DNA from 4 places in the Paenibacillus sp. FSL F4-0243 genome. Region 3 is predicted to be linked to each of the others. Evidence: riboswitches for the same ligand, from Rfam matches in the RefSeq annotation. Region 3 holds a riboswitch; each other region holds the start of a gene.

Region 1 (3,147 bases), 2.6 Mb from region 3:
AGCTAAACAATTTTTAGAAAAAGCTTTAGAAATCCAATCCGTTCCTCTAGCAGAAGGTGTGGAGTTTAGAGAGGACTTTGAATGGCTTAAGCAGAGTGGTTATCAGTTGTTTCAGGGATATTTATTTGGAAAGCCTGATCCTATTCCCAAACAGTGATCCTAATGAGTATAACTCCGTCTAGAGGATGAGATGAATTTCAGGTCAGAGTCTGAGTGCAGCCAACCCCTAGGGTTGTATAATTAAGGTAATTGAGAAGGGGGACGGGATGGATATGAAATGGCATAAGTACATCACGCACTGGGCGGATTCTAGAGGGTTAGGTGGACGAGAAATTGATTATCAATGGCCGTCTCCATCATTTCCGGTGGTAAGTATTCGCAGCAATTTGGGTCGATACTCAGGTCAGGGGTATGGTCACGGAAGCAAGCCACAAGTGAAGACAGCTGTTGGATTAATTGCTATTGGAGATGTAGCTGTAGGCTTGATTTCCATAGGTGCGATAAGCGTAGGGGTTCTATCCGTGGGTGCAATATCACTAGGAATGTGGTTAGCCCTTGGAGCGATAGCCATTAGCTGGCTTGGCTTCGCAGCTGGGGCGATTGCTATTGCAGGAGTGGCTGTAGGCGCGATCGCGATAGCCGAAAAAGCGTTGGGGGCTGTCGCCATAGGTGATACGGCATTTGGGGCGGTAGCCATAGGACGGATTGCTGGGGGAGCAGTAGCTATTGGCCAATGGGCATATGGTCTAATCGCAGTTGGCGAGCATGGCTTCGGGTTAATTCCCATCACGGGCGATGTGTGGAATTGGTTCCGGCGTTTGTTTGGTGCGGGGAGTTAAGTAGACCTCCAGTCCTAAAGTGTCCTCTCTCTTCCGGGATACTCTATAAAGAATATCTATCACGATAGAAAAAGTAATTGCAATTACCTATTCGGATTTCATACCAATTAATCATGCGATCAGATGTAGCGTTATGTTACTCTTTGTAATGTATTCGAAACTTCATAGGCAAACCTATGGAAATGTAGGGACGCAAAGCTATAGGGACTAAGGTTATCATAACTATTGTCAGCCAGCTGCCAAAGAGTGTATTACGCTTTTTGTTAAAGTTTAATAAAAATTAAGTCTTAGTTTTTATGCGACTTTATACGCAATCAAGCTACTCTTTTGGGGTAGTTTTTTTTGTGCCTATTTTTAGGCACGGAAGAGATTCATATTACATCTGGGGGGTAGAAAAGATGAAAAAAATGATTGCGATCGCTACATCAGCAGCCATGTTAGCTAGTTTTTCGAGTGAGGCAGGTTATGCTTTAGCAAGTGATGTAAGCACGGTAAGTGTAGTGAACACTGTAGTACAAAGCAAGGCTGACCTATTCAGCAATGCGTCAGTTATTCCGTTTGATCTCTACGGCAAGGCTATCCTAAGCGCTTATAATGATGTTTTTAGAATGAATCCTGCGAATATTAAATCCATTACCAATAACGGTGGCAACTACTCAGGTTCACCTATAGCTAAGGCTATGGATGGCGATATGAGTACGCATTGGGAAACGGGCAAACCGAACAGTTCAACGTTTACGAATGAGGTTGTCTTTGTTTTCAATGAGTCCACTGAATTAAATAGAATCGTATACGCTGCAAGACAATCCAGTGCAAAGGGGAAGGGGTTTGCTCAGGAATTTGATATTTATGGCTCAACTACGGATGCAGGCGATTATACGCTAGTATCCTCTGGAGAATATAAAGGCGGAGCAGGTGACGTAGTAGAGATTCAGTTTGCACCTACAGCCTTCAAGAGACTTAAATTTGTCTTCAAAAAAGCTAACCAAGATTGGGCGAGTGCAGCCGAGTTTTCTTTTTACAAAGAAGATACCGTATCCGCTAAAATGAAAAATTTATTTACAGATGATACCTTGAGTCAAGTTAGCACAGCATTTAATACGGTGGAGAAATTAACGGCTTTAGAACAAGAAGTACAGACACATCCACTGTACGCGCAGTTTCAAGCAGATATAGAGAATGCAAAAGTACTTCTGGAGAATCATCAAATAGAGGCAACAGCAGCTAAGGTTTCGAAGCTAAAAGGCTATGGTACAGCATACGAAAATGCCTATAGCGAAGCTTATAGAATGCCCAACTCTAATGTATCAAAAGTAACGGTGAACGGTGGAAGCTATCCAGGTACGAAACCGGAATACATGCTCGATGACCAGCCGAATACACACTGGGAAACGAACAAAAACAATGATGACAGCTTCACGAATGAAGTCGTGTTTGAATTAGCGCAAGCGAAAATACTAGATAGAGTGGCTTTCCTGGCTAGAGATAACCGCAAAGGCTTCCCAGAGGCTTTTGAAATTTATGCATCAGAAACAAGTAAGGGAGAGACCTTCCAACTCGTATCTAGCGGAACCGCGACTAGTACGAATGACTTTCTGGAGTTTAAATTCGAACCTACAAAGTTTAAAAGATTGAAATTCAAGTTCACAAAAGCCAATATCAACAGACCCTTTGCAGCTGAATTTAGATTTTATACAGAGGATAAAGTAAGTGAAGCTGTAAATGGTATTTTCACAGATGGCACGATGAGTGCGGTTGTTCCTGCTTATAATAGCGTCGAAGCAATCAACGAATTAGAAGAAGCGGCAAAAGTACATCCGCTCTATCCAATCCTGAAAGATTCTTTGGATTTAGCTAAGAAGCTAGTGAATGGTGAAGTTCAAACTGAAGGCACCATCATTGAGGCGAAACAACGTGGAGATATGAAAAAGCATGCGCAGGAAAACCTGAGAATTGGTTTCGGGACGAACAACCAGCCTACAGGTCTCGTTGCAATGCCTGGAGATACAATCAACGTTTATGTGGACGCAGCTTCGAGCGATAAACTACCTTCTTTAGTCTTTTCTCAACAAGAGGCGGCTTGGAATGTTTGGGCTAGAGGTGTGCAATTGCGTCCAGGTAAGAATATTATAACCGTTCCTGAATTTGCTACGAATAGTTATTATGCACATGAAGTGACTAAAGGCGGTACAGTGTATATCGTCAATCCATATACAGCAGAGGAACAAGGTAAAGCACCTATGATCCGGTTCGAGGGGCTTACCAAGATCCCTATGATGACCAAGACTACAGATCCTGAACAATTTAA
Region 2 (3,147 bases), 2.4 Mb from region 3:
CCATAATAAATTCAGCCAAATCGGGGAAATGTTCTTTAATCGGAGCCAGTGCTTTAGCTCCGTAGTCTCCAGAGAGATTCGTGAAGTGGTTCAGACCACTGTTTACATTGTCTTTCATAAGTGACCTCCTAATTTAGGTTCAAAGTACGGTGAGCAGTCGGAGGGACCTCATCACGGTCTGTTAGCAGTTCAATGACGGCAACACGGTTGATGGCAACAGCGTCCTTGATGGCTGTTTCGAACTCCTCCGCTGTCTCACATTTGTAACCCTTAGCGCCTAGTGATTCTGCGAATTTCACAGCATCCATAGGGACTTCGTAGATAGTTCCGTCAATACGTCCTGTAGTTTTTTCCATACCTTTTAGAGCCATATCTAGCTGTTTATTATTCACAACAATGAATATGACAGGAATATCCTTGCAGACAGCAGCGTTAATCTCTGCGCCTAGCATCATAAAGCAGCCATCTCCTGTAATGCAGAAGATCGTTTCTTCTGGAGCAGCAACCTTTGCACCAATCGCCATTCCGATGGAATTACCCATACAAGCAAAGTAAGCATCGAAAACAAAACTGCCCGGTTTCTTAACCTTGTACCATTTCGCAGCATGGAAACCGTGACTTCCATCATCAACAAAGACTGTGCTGTTATAAGGAATCAAATCACTCATCATACTCAAGACCGATGCAAGTGAAAGGTTTGGTAAAATCGGAGGCTCCTCGGTATAATCGGAATTTGTCGGTGCTTCGCGTTTTGTGATGTTGTTCGTGTCAATATTATTGAGATAGTAAACTAGATTGTCCCGTAGATCTCCAGTCACTGGAATCGTTTTAGAGAACAATATTTTTCCGACAAAAGTCGGATCGCTATCAAACTGAATTAATGTTGCAGGATGATTTTCCCTTTTAAGATTACAAATAGTCATATCACTTAAACGTGACCCGAGAACGATAAATAGATCACTTTGATTCAGCAAGTCATCCCCATGGGTACAACCGCCTACTCCAATTGGACCGTGATAGAGTGGATGATCCCAAGCTATAGCCCCTTTACCACCTGGAGATGTAACTACAGGAATATTAAATGTTTCCGCTAATTGAATTAGCTCACTATGTGCTCCTGAGCGGTTAACGCCTTTACCCGCGATAATTATTGGATTCTTAGAGTTATTTATAGCATCAAGTACACGGTCGATATTAGCATGGCTAACCAGTGATTCGCGTTCAGGGATTACAATATTACATTCCTCTAGCAATTCCGTTTGTACATCAAAGGGAATACAAAGGTGAACTGGACCACGATTACCGCTCAAAGCAATGGATATGGCATGATTAAAGATTGTGTTAAAGTGATCTCCACGTTCAATAAGCTTGCTATATAAGGTGGCAGGTCTAAACATATCAGCTAAATCAGCTAGAAAAGAAGTAGAGTCCTGACATTGGGGAATTCCAAGCTCTTTAATAGATTGATGGCCAGTAATAAATAGGACAGGTAGGTTGTTAGCCTTAGCATGTGCTGCTGCGGTTAATAGGTTTGTTCCACCAGGACCTGAAGTACCAAAAGCTACACCTAGTTTTCCAGTTTTAAGCGCATACCCGGCTGCTTCGAAGCCGGAACTGGACTCGTGTCTCCCGGGAATAAATTCAATACCGTAATCTACCATTTTAAGAACAATAGGACAAATGGATTTCCCAATAATACCAAAGGAATGGGTAACACCTAGGTTCCGTAGTGCTTCCGACATGTAATCTGCGACTGTCTTCAAAAAATACACCTCACAAGTTGATTGTTATTTTAAAATCAAACATTAGAAAACCTGTGCTCTGAATTAGGGCACAGGTTGGTGGCATAAATCGCCATAGAGACTGAACAATTGTTCAGTCGTCTTGGTTTTCTGCAACCTGGCAGTCATGGCCTCTGATTAAAAATGAGGCTGTAGATCCATGGTTTTGCGTCATCCTCTTTCGAAGATTTTGCCAATATTAATTTTAAAATTTATAAGAAGAATTTTCCTTTACAATATATTCCTAGAGTACCTTTGTCAATATATTTTCGCAAATTAACTCGAATTTTGACGAAAGTCTTGTCCAACCTATGAAATAATAGATATAAAAAAACTCCCCCTAAGTCAAAACTTAGGAGGAGTTTTTGGACTTGTTTATATGATTTGCAAGTGACTTAAAACTTGAAAATATGGATAGTCTTCTGTAGATTAAACACAGCCTGTGTCATTTTCTCAGTTTCTTCAGCGACGGACTGCAGGGCATTAATTTGTTCATTCATAGCGGCGGATACTTCCTCGGTGCCGGCAGCGGTTTGCTGTGTGATTGCAGAGATATTCTCTATTGCACTTGAGATTTTCAAGGCGCTTTCCAACATCAGATCACTTTCAGCAGAGAAGGAAGAGATTTGCTCGGTAATATACTGCACACTTTGCACAATTTGAGCAAAGATATGAGCAGATTGAGTGATCATCTCATTCTGTACCTGTACGACTTCTTCGTTGATAGCGATATTGTCAATCGCTTGTTTGATATCAGTTTCGATGCTCCGAACTAAGCCAAAGACTTCCTTCGTTGAAGCCGTTGATTCTTCGGCAAGTTTACGAACCTCCTGTGCGACTACAGCAAATCCTCGACCATGCTCCCCGGCGCGTGCTGCTTCGATGGAGGCATTCAGCGATAAGAGGTTGGTCTGTTCAGCGATCTCAGTGATGGTTTTTGTAATCATCGTAATTCCGCGAGCATTATGAGACAGGGCTTCGATAGTATCAGCTACTTTTTGAGTAGCCTGGATGTTTTTGCGCATGCCTTCAGCTTGAGTATCAACGGACTGCCGTCCTTGTTCAACTAGTTCTAATGTATGTATTGAACGTCTGTTCATTTCTTTCGTTGAGTTCGTATAATTGGATACTTTATTCTCAATATCTTTAATGGATTCTGTCATTTCAGCGATATCCGTAGATATTTCATTTGCACCAAGAGCTAGCTCGTTAGACGAAGAGGCTACCTGTGCCATGACAATTTTCAAATTCTGATTCTTATCTTCGATTCCACGGCTTGCATCCATAACTTGACGAGTGATTTGTGATGCTTCTGTCAAAATCTTCTTGAGCTTGTCAATCATAGTATTAAAGGAACGACTTACGT
Region 3 (3,147 bases):
GCTAAGCTCTGTGGATGATAACATGATTCGCACTCCCCCTATCAATCATTAAAAAGAATAGTAATTCTCAAAAATGTAAATTTACACCTAACCTATAATACCTTTTCAATATAATAGTTACAACATGATATTTCATACACTATTAAATTAATTCAGATTATTAATCACATAAATAGCATGTACTAAAATCCTAATAATTGGTAGGTCAATTTTATATTTATTTATTTTTTACATATCTCACTTCCTGTTGGCTACTGTCATGAATGGAGTAAAAAGCGCTGTTCTACTGAACAGCGCTTTTTACTCCATATGAAAACGACCTTATTATTCTAGTTCGGCGGGCTTTACAATGGTTGTACCTTTGTTATTCTTGGAATACTTAGCTTCGATTTTCGTGTTGTATGTATCCTTTTCTCCATCACTTATCAGCACATAACTCAGATCGACTGTCAGTTTTTCCGTCTGCCAGGTCTTAGTATTGACGAATAATTTCCACGTTACGCTTTTGGGTTGAACTGTCTCACCATCCCAGAGGTTCTCCTGGTCATAGAGTTTGATTATTCCCTTAGCTGCTGTCGGATCGGTTACCGTGAACTGCAGGACGGTCTGAGCACCAGCAGTGCTGACTTTCATAGATTTTTTATAATTTTTTACCGAATCAAGCATGGAAACAGGATCGTATTGACCTTTGGAGTAAAAAGAATCCCACTCCATCTTCTCCAGTCCAATCCAATACTGCGCATCAGGATCGATTGGCTCACCGTCATCGTCGTAACCTTCATCTTCAGATTCATCGATCAGTTCACTTCCGTCTACAAGATAGTAAAACTCCTTGTCATTGGCATATAGACTGTACGTTGTTTCTAAAAGACTACTATCAACGGTGCCGGCTGCAGCAAAATTCGGCAGTCGATTAATATCCAGCTTCAGTGTGTTAGTGTTGCTGATACGTACCCCACCGCTCTGAATATCCTGTTTTTTGATCACATCTAAGTGAAAATTCTTTATTGCTTTAGAGGCTGCCGTTACTTTGCTAATCATTTGATCCGCGGTTACTGCTGTTGTGGTAGCGGCAGACACGACTTCAGGATTAGACATCCATCCGATCGTTCCGGACAGCAATAAAGCACCTACTGCCAAACTAGTGCCTATTGTTTTGAAAAAACTGTTCATGTACTTCCCCTTTCGGCCCCTTGCGATAATGTAACGCCGTATAGGTCGAAATAATAAAAGAGCTCAAAATTGACTACATATTCTTAGAGCTATCCTTTATGCATCATAAGACATCCCTATGGCGGCCTGGCGATCATTTCCTTCTGTAGAAAGGCTTTAGACCCATGGCTTTGTGTCATCATCTTTCGATGATTTTACCTTTAACGCGGACATTCAATTAGTTTTAATTAGCTTACGGACGCATGTCCCACCGCTAATTTTATCATGGTTATAATTACCTGTAAACGACTTATCTTCCATTCAAATTCGCTATGATGCTCAGAAGAAATACTTCACTCAAAATGAAAAATGAACGATTACATACGCTTATAAGTCTTATTAATGAGAACAGCAAAGACAGGGGGTGCAGCAAAATGTGTGACCGAGAAATTTTCGAGCTCTATAAAGAACAAGTATATTATTTTTGTTACTACTTAATGAAAAATCAGGCAGATGCAGAGGATATTTGCCAAGAGGTATTTGTAAAGGTTATCTTAGCGGATAAGTCTAAGGTAAGAAACTTGAAATCTTGGATTTTACGAATTGCTTCGAATGAGTGCAACAGTGTGATTAAAAGGCGTAAGACAGGGTGGATGAAAGAAGTACGTAATTATTTACTATCCAGGTCTGAGGAATCAAACCCTGTAGAAAAACGGTTGGATCGACAGGAAACTAAAAAAGAATTACAAGGGTTATACAGTCAGCTTCCCGACAAAATCAGAATGGTAGTAGTCCTTCGTTTTATAAACGAATTGACTGTACCCGAGATCTCTAAAGTTATGAGCATACCCGAAGGAACTGTAAAATCCAGACTGAACAAGGGACTTAAAATACTAAATAGAATGGGTGGAACCCAACTAAAGGAGCTGAATAGTAATGAGTCTCTATATTGAAAAAGATAAACATATTCCCCGACCGGATTATGATTTGATGTGGACTGCCATAGAACAAGAAGCATATACACGTCAAAGAAATCTGCATTCCTCCCAGAATACTCCTAGGTCTAATAAAAAGGTTATTCCTATCAGTATTGTCTTCTCTTGCCTCTTACTTGTAGCCATTCCTGTATTCGCTAGTATGACGATTAATTGGGATAAAATTGGTGGTCGAAGTGTGAGCAATGCATTAAATAATGGCATCGGTCAACAGTATAATCTTCAAACTTCCAGTTCAGGAGTAACAATGAATTTGAACGGTGTTGTAACTGATGGAGAAAAAATGAAAATGCTGTTATCACTTGATACTAAATCTGATCTATCCCAATATACTGGATTTGCTACAGAGAAAAACATCATGACTAGTGAGTCCGGTGCCAAGGCAAAGGTATACGGTTATTTAGAATACGATCCTGAAAGCCAGAAACTCATTGGAGTATATGAGACACCTGATACATTAAAGGATGATAAAAAGGACTACAGGTTTGAAGCACGGAATCTCATTTTTTACAGTGATCGGAATATTCCCTTACAATCTAATCATCAAGCAGGAGATACAATTGATACGGGAGTTAAGCAATACCCAAGCATTCAAATCGAATCCGTTCGACAAGTTTCCAATCAAACCATTATCCGTTACAAAGTCGCTGCATCACCATCTGACTTAGGACGGGGTAACCCACATTTGGTAGTTAGTACTGCAGGTCAAGAGAATGAGGCAATTCCAACCATCATGCCTAACGAAGGATCGGATTTATTTATTGAACAGGTTTTCAATATAACTGAATCAGATTGGAAGGAAGCTAGTCTTCATTTTAGTTACATTGAAGAAGCGAAACGAATTTCAGGTACGTGGAAGTTCGATTTTAAAGCAGATGGACAAAAAGCAAGTGAGGCGATTTACACTAAGAAACTGTATAACAGTCCTGAATTTCAAGAAAAGACCGGTATAACCTTAGATCAGCTAGTGGTTACCCCTTTGGATATCCAAATTCTAATA
Region 4 (3,147 bases), 1.7 Mb from region 3:
AGACGATGGTGGAATATGAGCGGGAAGAACGATTTGCAGGAGAAACTAAGTATCCTCTTAAGAAAATGATTCGTTTTGCGCTGGATGGGATCACTTCCTTTTCGCATAAGCCACTTAAGATTGCTACGTATGTCGGATTCTTTCTTTCCTTCTCGAGCTTTCTCTATTTATTCTTCGTATTGTTTCAAAGAATTTTTTTCACCTCATGGACGGTTCCAGGTTGGGCTTCCATTGTAGGGGTCAATTTGCTCTTTAACGGTATCGTTCTGATGCTGCTAGGTGTAATCGGTGAGTATATTGGACGGATTTATGACGAGTCTAAGGATAGACCGTTGTATATTGTCAGTGAGACCATAGGATATCGTAACGAAGAAGAAGTGGATCGCCGGAAGGATTACAAAGATGTCAGATAAGAACTTTCGGACTGCTTTCATACAGTTTCTCAAATTTAATGCTGTAGGTCTGGTAAATACCCTCATTGATTTCGTAATCTTCACATTACTGAACTCACTTGGGATGGTATATGCGTTGGCACAGGTGATTTCTTATAGTGCAGGGACAGCGAACAGCTTTATTTTGAATAAAAAAGTAACCTTCAAGGATCGTGATCGTGGTAATAAAGAGGGTTTTGATAAGACGCAGTTGCTGAAGTTTATCGTACTGAATCTGGTAGTACTCGGAATATCGCTGTTGCTAATGCATCTGTTGACTGACAAACTAGGCATTCAAGTGTTGATCTCTAAGGTATTAGTAACGTTTGTGACGGTGATCATTAACTTCTTCGGAAGTCGTAAATGGGTATTCTAAAGTTCAGTAGAACCAATCTACGGAGGTGAAAATCATGCGTAAATTCTCGTATGTGCTCATACTGGCGGGGATCCTTATCATGCTCTATCCAAAAGCTAACGAATGGTATAACGACTGGCAGCAGGATAAGCTATTAGAATCAGCTGAACTGAGCACCAGTGAAAGTACTCCACCACCTGATCTAAAGAGCAGATATGCCGAGGTCACTCAGCTACTAGCTGAGGAATCAGCTTTAGATGCACAAGCACAGCCGCAAGAAACAGAAAAGCCGGAACCGGAAATTGAAGTGGGTGGCAAAGTTATCGCATTAATTGAGATCGATAAGATCGATCTGAAGCTGCCAGTATTAGAAGGGGCTACTAAAGCGAATATGAAGCATGCGGCGGCCCATATGAAAGAAACAACTCCAATAGGAGAAATAGGGAACGCCGCAATAGCTGCACATAGAGCTAGAACTACGGGCAGATTGTTTAACAGATTGAATGAGGTTGTGATTGGGGATACGATTTCGGTAAAGACTAGCGATCAGACCTATAATTACGAGGTTTATGATATTTCTGTTGTACTTCCTAGTGATGTGTCTGTTCTAGACGGGAATAACAAAGATAAAATTCTTACTCTAATTACGTGTGACCCACTAGTAGATCCTACACATCGTTTGATTGTTCATGCCAAGCTTTCCTAATCGTTGACGAGAAATAACAAGAGAATTCAAATACAGAGAAATAACTATAAAATAATAGTAAATCTAGCAATTTTGTTCTTGTTTACGAGGATAAATATGGTAGTATAAGACTATAAAAGCTAAACACGATAAACGGCAAACCTATCGAAAGGTAGGGACGCAAAGCTAAAGGGCCTTCCCGTAAGGATGGCAGCCAGTTACCGAATGAAGAGGCTTTTTTTGTTTTTATAAAATATATAAGAATCTTAGATTCATATTTCTACTTGGACTGATTCTCTTAATTTGTCTAGTGAAATTAGAACAGATAGAGCTTATACGATAACGGCAAACCTATCGAAAGGTAGGGACGCAAAGCTAAAGGGCCTTCCCGAAAGGATGGCAGCCAGCTACCGAAAGGGGTTTTATCCGTGAAAAAGGTTTATTTTATGATGGTGGCGCTGTTCGTACTGATTACTGCGGTTCCGGTAAGCACAGCTCAAGCCGCAAGTGTAGATGCAAGCTGGTTGATTACATCGAAAGTGGCTCAAGGTGTTATTGGAATTAACTATGATATTCCGAAAGATAAAAGAATCAAACTCATGATCACTAAAGACAACAGCAGCTATACATATAACTTATATGCTTCTGGACAAGCTGAGGACTTCCCTTTACAACAAGGTAATGGTACTTATAAGGTTTCTGTTCTTGAGAACACAACCGGCAATAAATACAAAGCGTTATATTCCGAAGTAGTAGACGTAACCATGAGTGACTCGAATTCCGTATATTTGGGCTCCGTACAGAATGTGAAATGGAGTTCTTCTGATAAAGCGATCCTTAAGGCAAAAGAGCTTACAAAAGGCAAAACAACAGATGAAGAGAAAGTTAAGGCAATCTATAACTATATAGTTGCTAATGTACAATACGATTATTCTCTTGCTAATAATGTAACAACAGATTACATTCCGAACATTAACAACACTTTGAATACTAAAAAAGGAATCTGCTATGACTATGCTTCTCTTTTTGCCGCAATGCTGCGTAGTGTAGATGTGCCTGCTAAATTGGTGATGGGGAATACTAGCTACGTTACGCAATACCATGCATGGAATGAAGTGTTGATGGATGGGAAATGGGTTACTATTGATACAACGGTAGATGCATCGTCAGCGAAGAGTAAGAAGAATACGGATTTTATTAAGGCTTCAAGTAAGTATACTGCAGCAAAATACTATTAATTTGCATCGCTAGATTCATAACTCTATTAAATAAACAACCAGCTTAATTATTAAGCTAGTTGTTTATTTTTCTATTAGGGGTTGCTTTTCTATGAATAGATAGGTTATTATAGTTAAGCGTTGTTAGACAGCGTACAGGCAATGTTTGAGAGAGTTATATAAATGGCTTTCGAAAAATAAAGCTTGCATTACTGAGAACAACATGATATATTATAAGAGTTGCTGCTGAGACATTGAACGGCGCCAACGAGAACTTGATCTTTGAAAACTGAACAACGAGTGAGTAGGAAATCACGAAAGTGATATCCAAAATTAGAGAATTAATTTTCTCGTCAGATGTTTCAAAATGAGCATATCGCTCTTTTCAATACTAATTGGAGAGTTTGATCCTGGCTCAGGACGAACGCTGGCGGCGTGCCTAATACATGCAAGTCGAGC

What was found. Region 3 has a riboswitch for cyclic di-GMP ahead of NSS87_RS10755 (DUF6612 family protein). Riboswitches for the same ligand answer to the same signal wherever they lie in the genome.
Region 1: it holds a riboswitch for cyclic di-GMP, as region 3 does, so the genes downstream of both, NSS87_RS30075 (NPCBM/NEW2 domain-containing protein) here and NSS87_RS10755 (DUF6612 family protein) in region 3, are expected to answer to the same signal.
Region 2: it holds a riboswitch for cyclic di-GMP, as region 3 does, so the genes downstream of both, NSS87_RS21795 (thiamine pyrophosphate-binding protein) here and NSS87_RS10755 (DUF6612 family protein) in region 3, are expected to answer to the same signal.
Region 4: it holds a riboswitch for cyclic di-GMP, as region 3 does, so the genes downstream of both, NSS87_RS03205 (transglutaminase-like domain-containing protein) here and NSS87_RS10755 (DUF6612 family protein) in region 3, are expected to answer to the same signal.

The regions. Positions count from the first base shown of each region.
Region 1 covers NZ_CP150151.1:6,796,386-6,799,532, reverse strand. The annotation lists gene NSS87_RS30085 (EAL domain-containing protein) at 1-157, shown strand, start outside; gene NSS87_RS30080 (hypothetical protein) at 273-839, shown strand; cyclic di-GMP riboswitch class I at 997-1,083, shown strand; gene NSS87_RS30075 (NPCBM/NEW2 domain-containing protein) at 1,238-3,147, shown strand, end outside.
Region 2 covers NZ_CP150151.1:4,877,158-4,880,304, reverse strand. The annotation lists gene NSS87_RS21800 (carboxymuconolactone decarboxylase family protein) at 1-118, opposite strand, end outside; gene NSS87_RS21795 (thiamine pyrophosphate-binding protein) at 129-1,772, opposite strand; cyclic di-GMP riboswitch class I at 1,891-1,986, opposite strand; gene NSS87_RS21790 (HAMP domain-containing methyl-accepting chemotaxis protein) at 2,177-3,147, opposite strand, start outside.
Region 3 covers NZ_CP150151.1:2,465,167-2,468,313, reverse strand. The annotation lists gene NSS87_RS10760 (serine hydrolase domain-containing protein) at 1-24, opposite strand, end outside; gene NSS87_RS10755 (DUF6612 family protein) at 325-1,173, opposite strand; cyclic di-GMP riboswitch class I at 1,291-1,382, opposite strand; gene NSS87_RS10750 (RNA polymerase sigma factor) at 1,587-2,105, shown strand; gene NSS87_RS10745 (DUF4179 domain-containing protein) at 2,089-3,147, shown strand, end outside.
Region 4 covers NZ_CP150151.1:718,579-721,725, forward strand. The annotation lists gene NSS87_RS03190 (glycosyltransferase family 2 protein) at 1-413, shown strand, start outside; gene NSS87_RS03195 (GtrA family protein) at 403-807, shown strand; gene NSS87_RS03200 (class D sortase) at 842-1,492, shown strand; cyclic di-GMP riboswitch class I at 1,617-1,697, shown strand; cyclic di-GMP riboswitch class I at 1,806-1,886, shown strand; gene NSS87_RS03205 (transglutaminase-like domain-containing protein) at 1,900-2,709, shown strand; rRNA gene NSS87_RS03210 (16S ribosomal RNA) at 3,081-3,147, shown strand, end outside.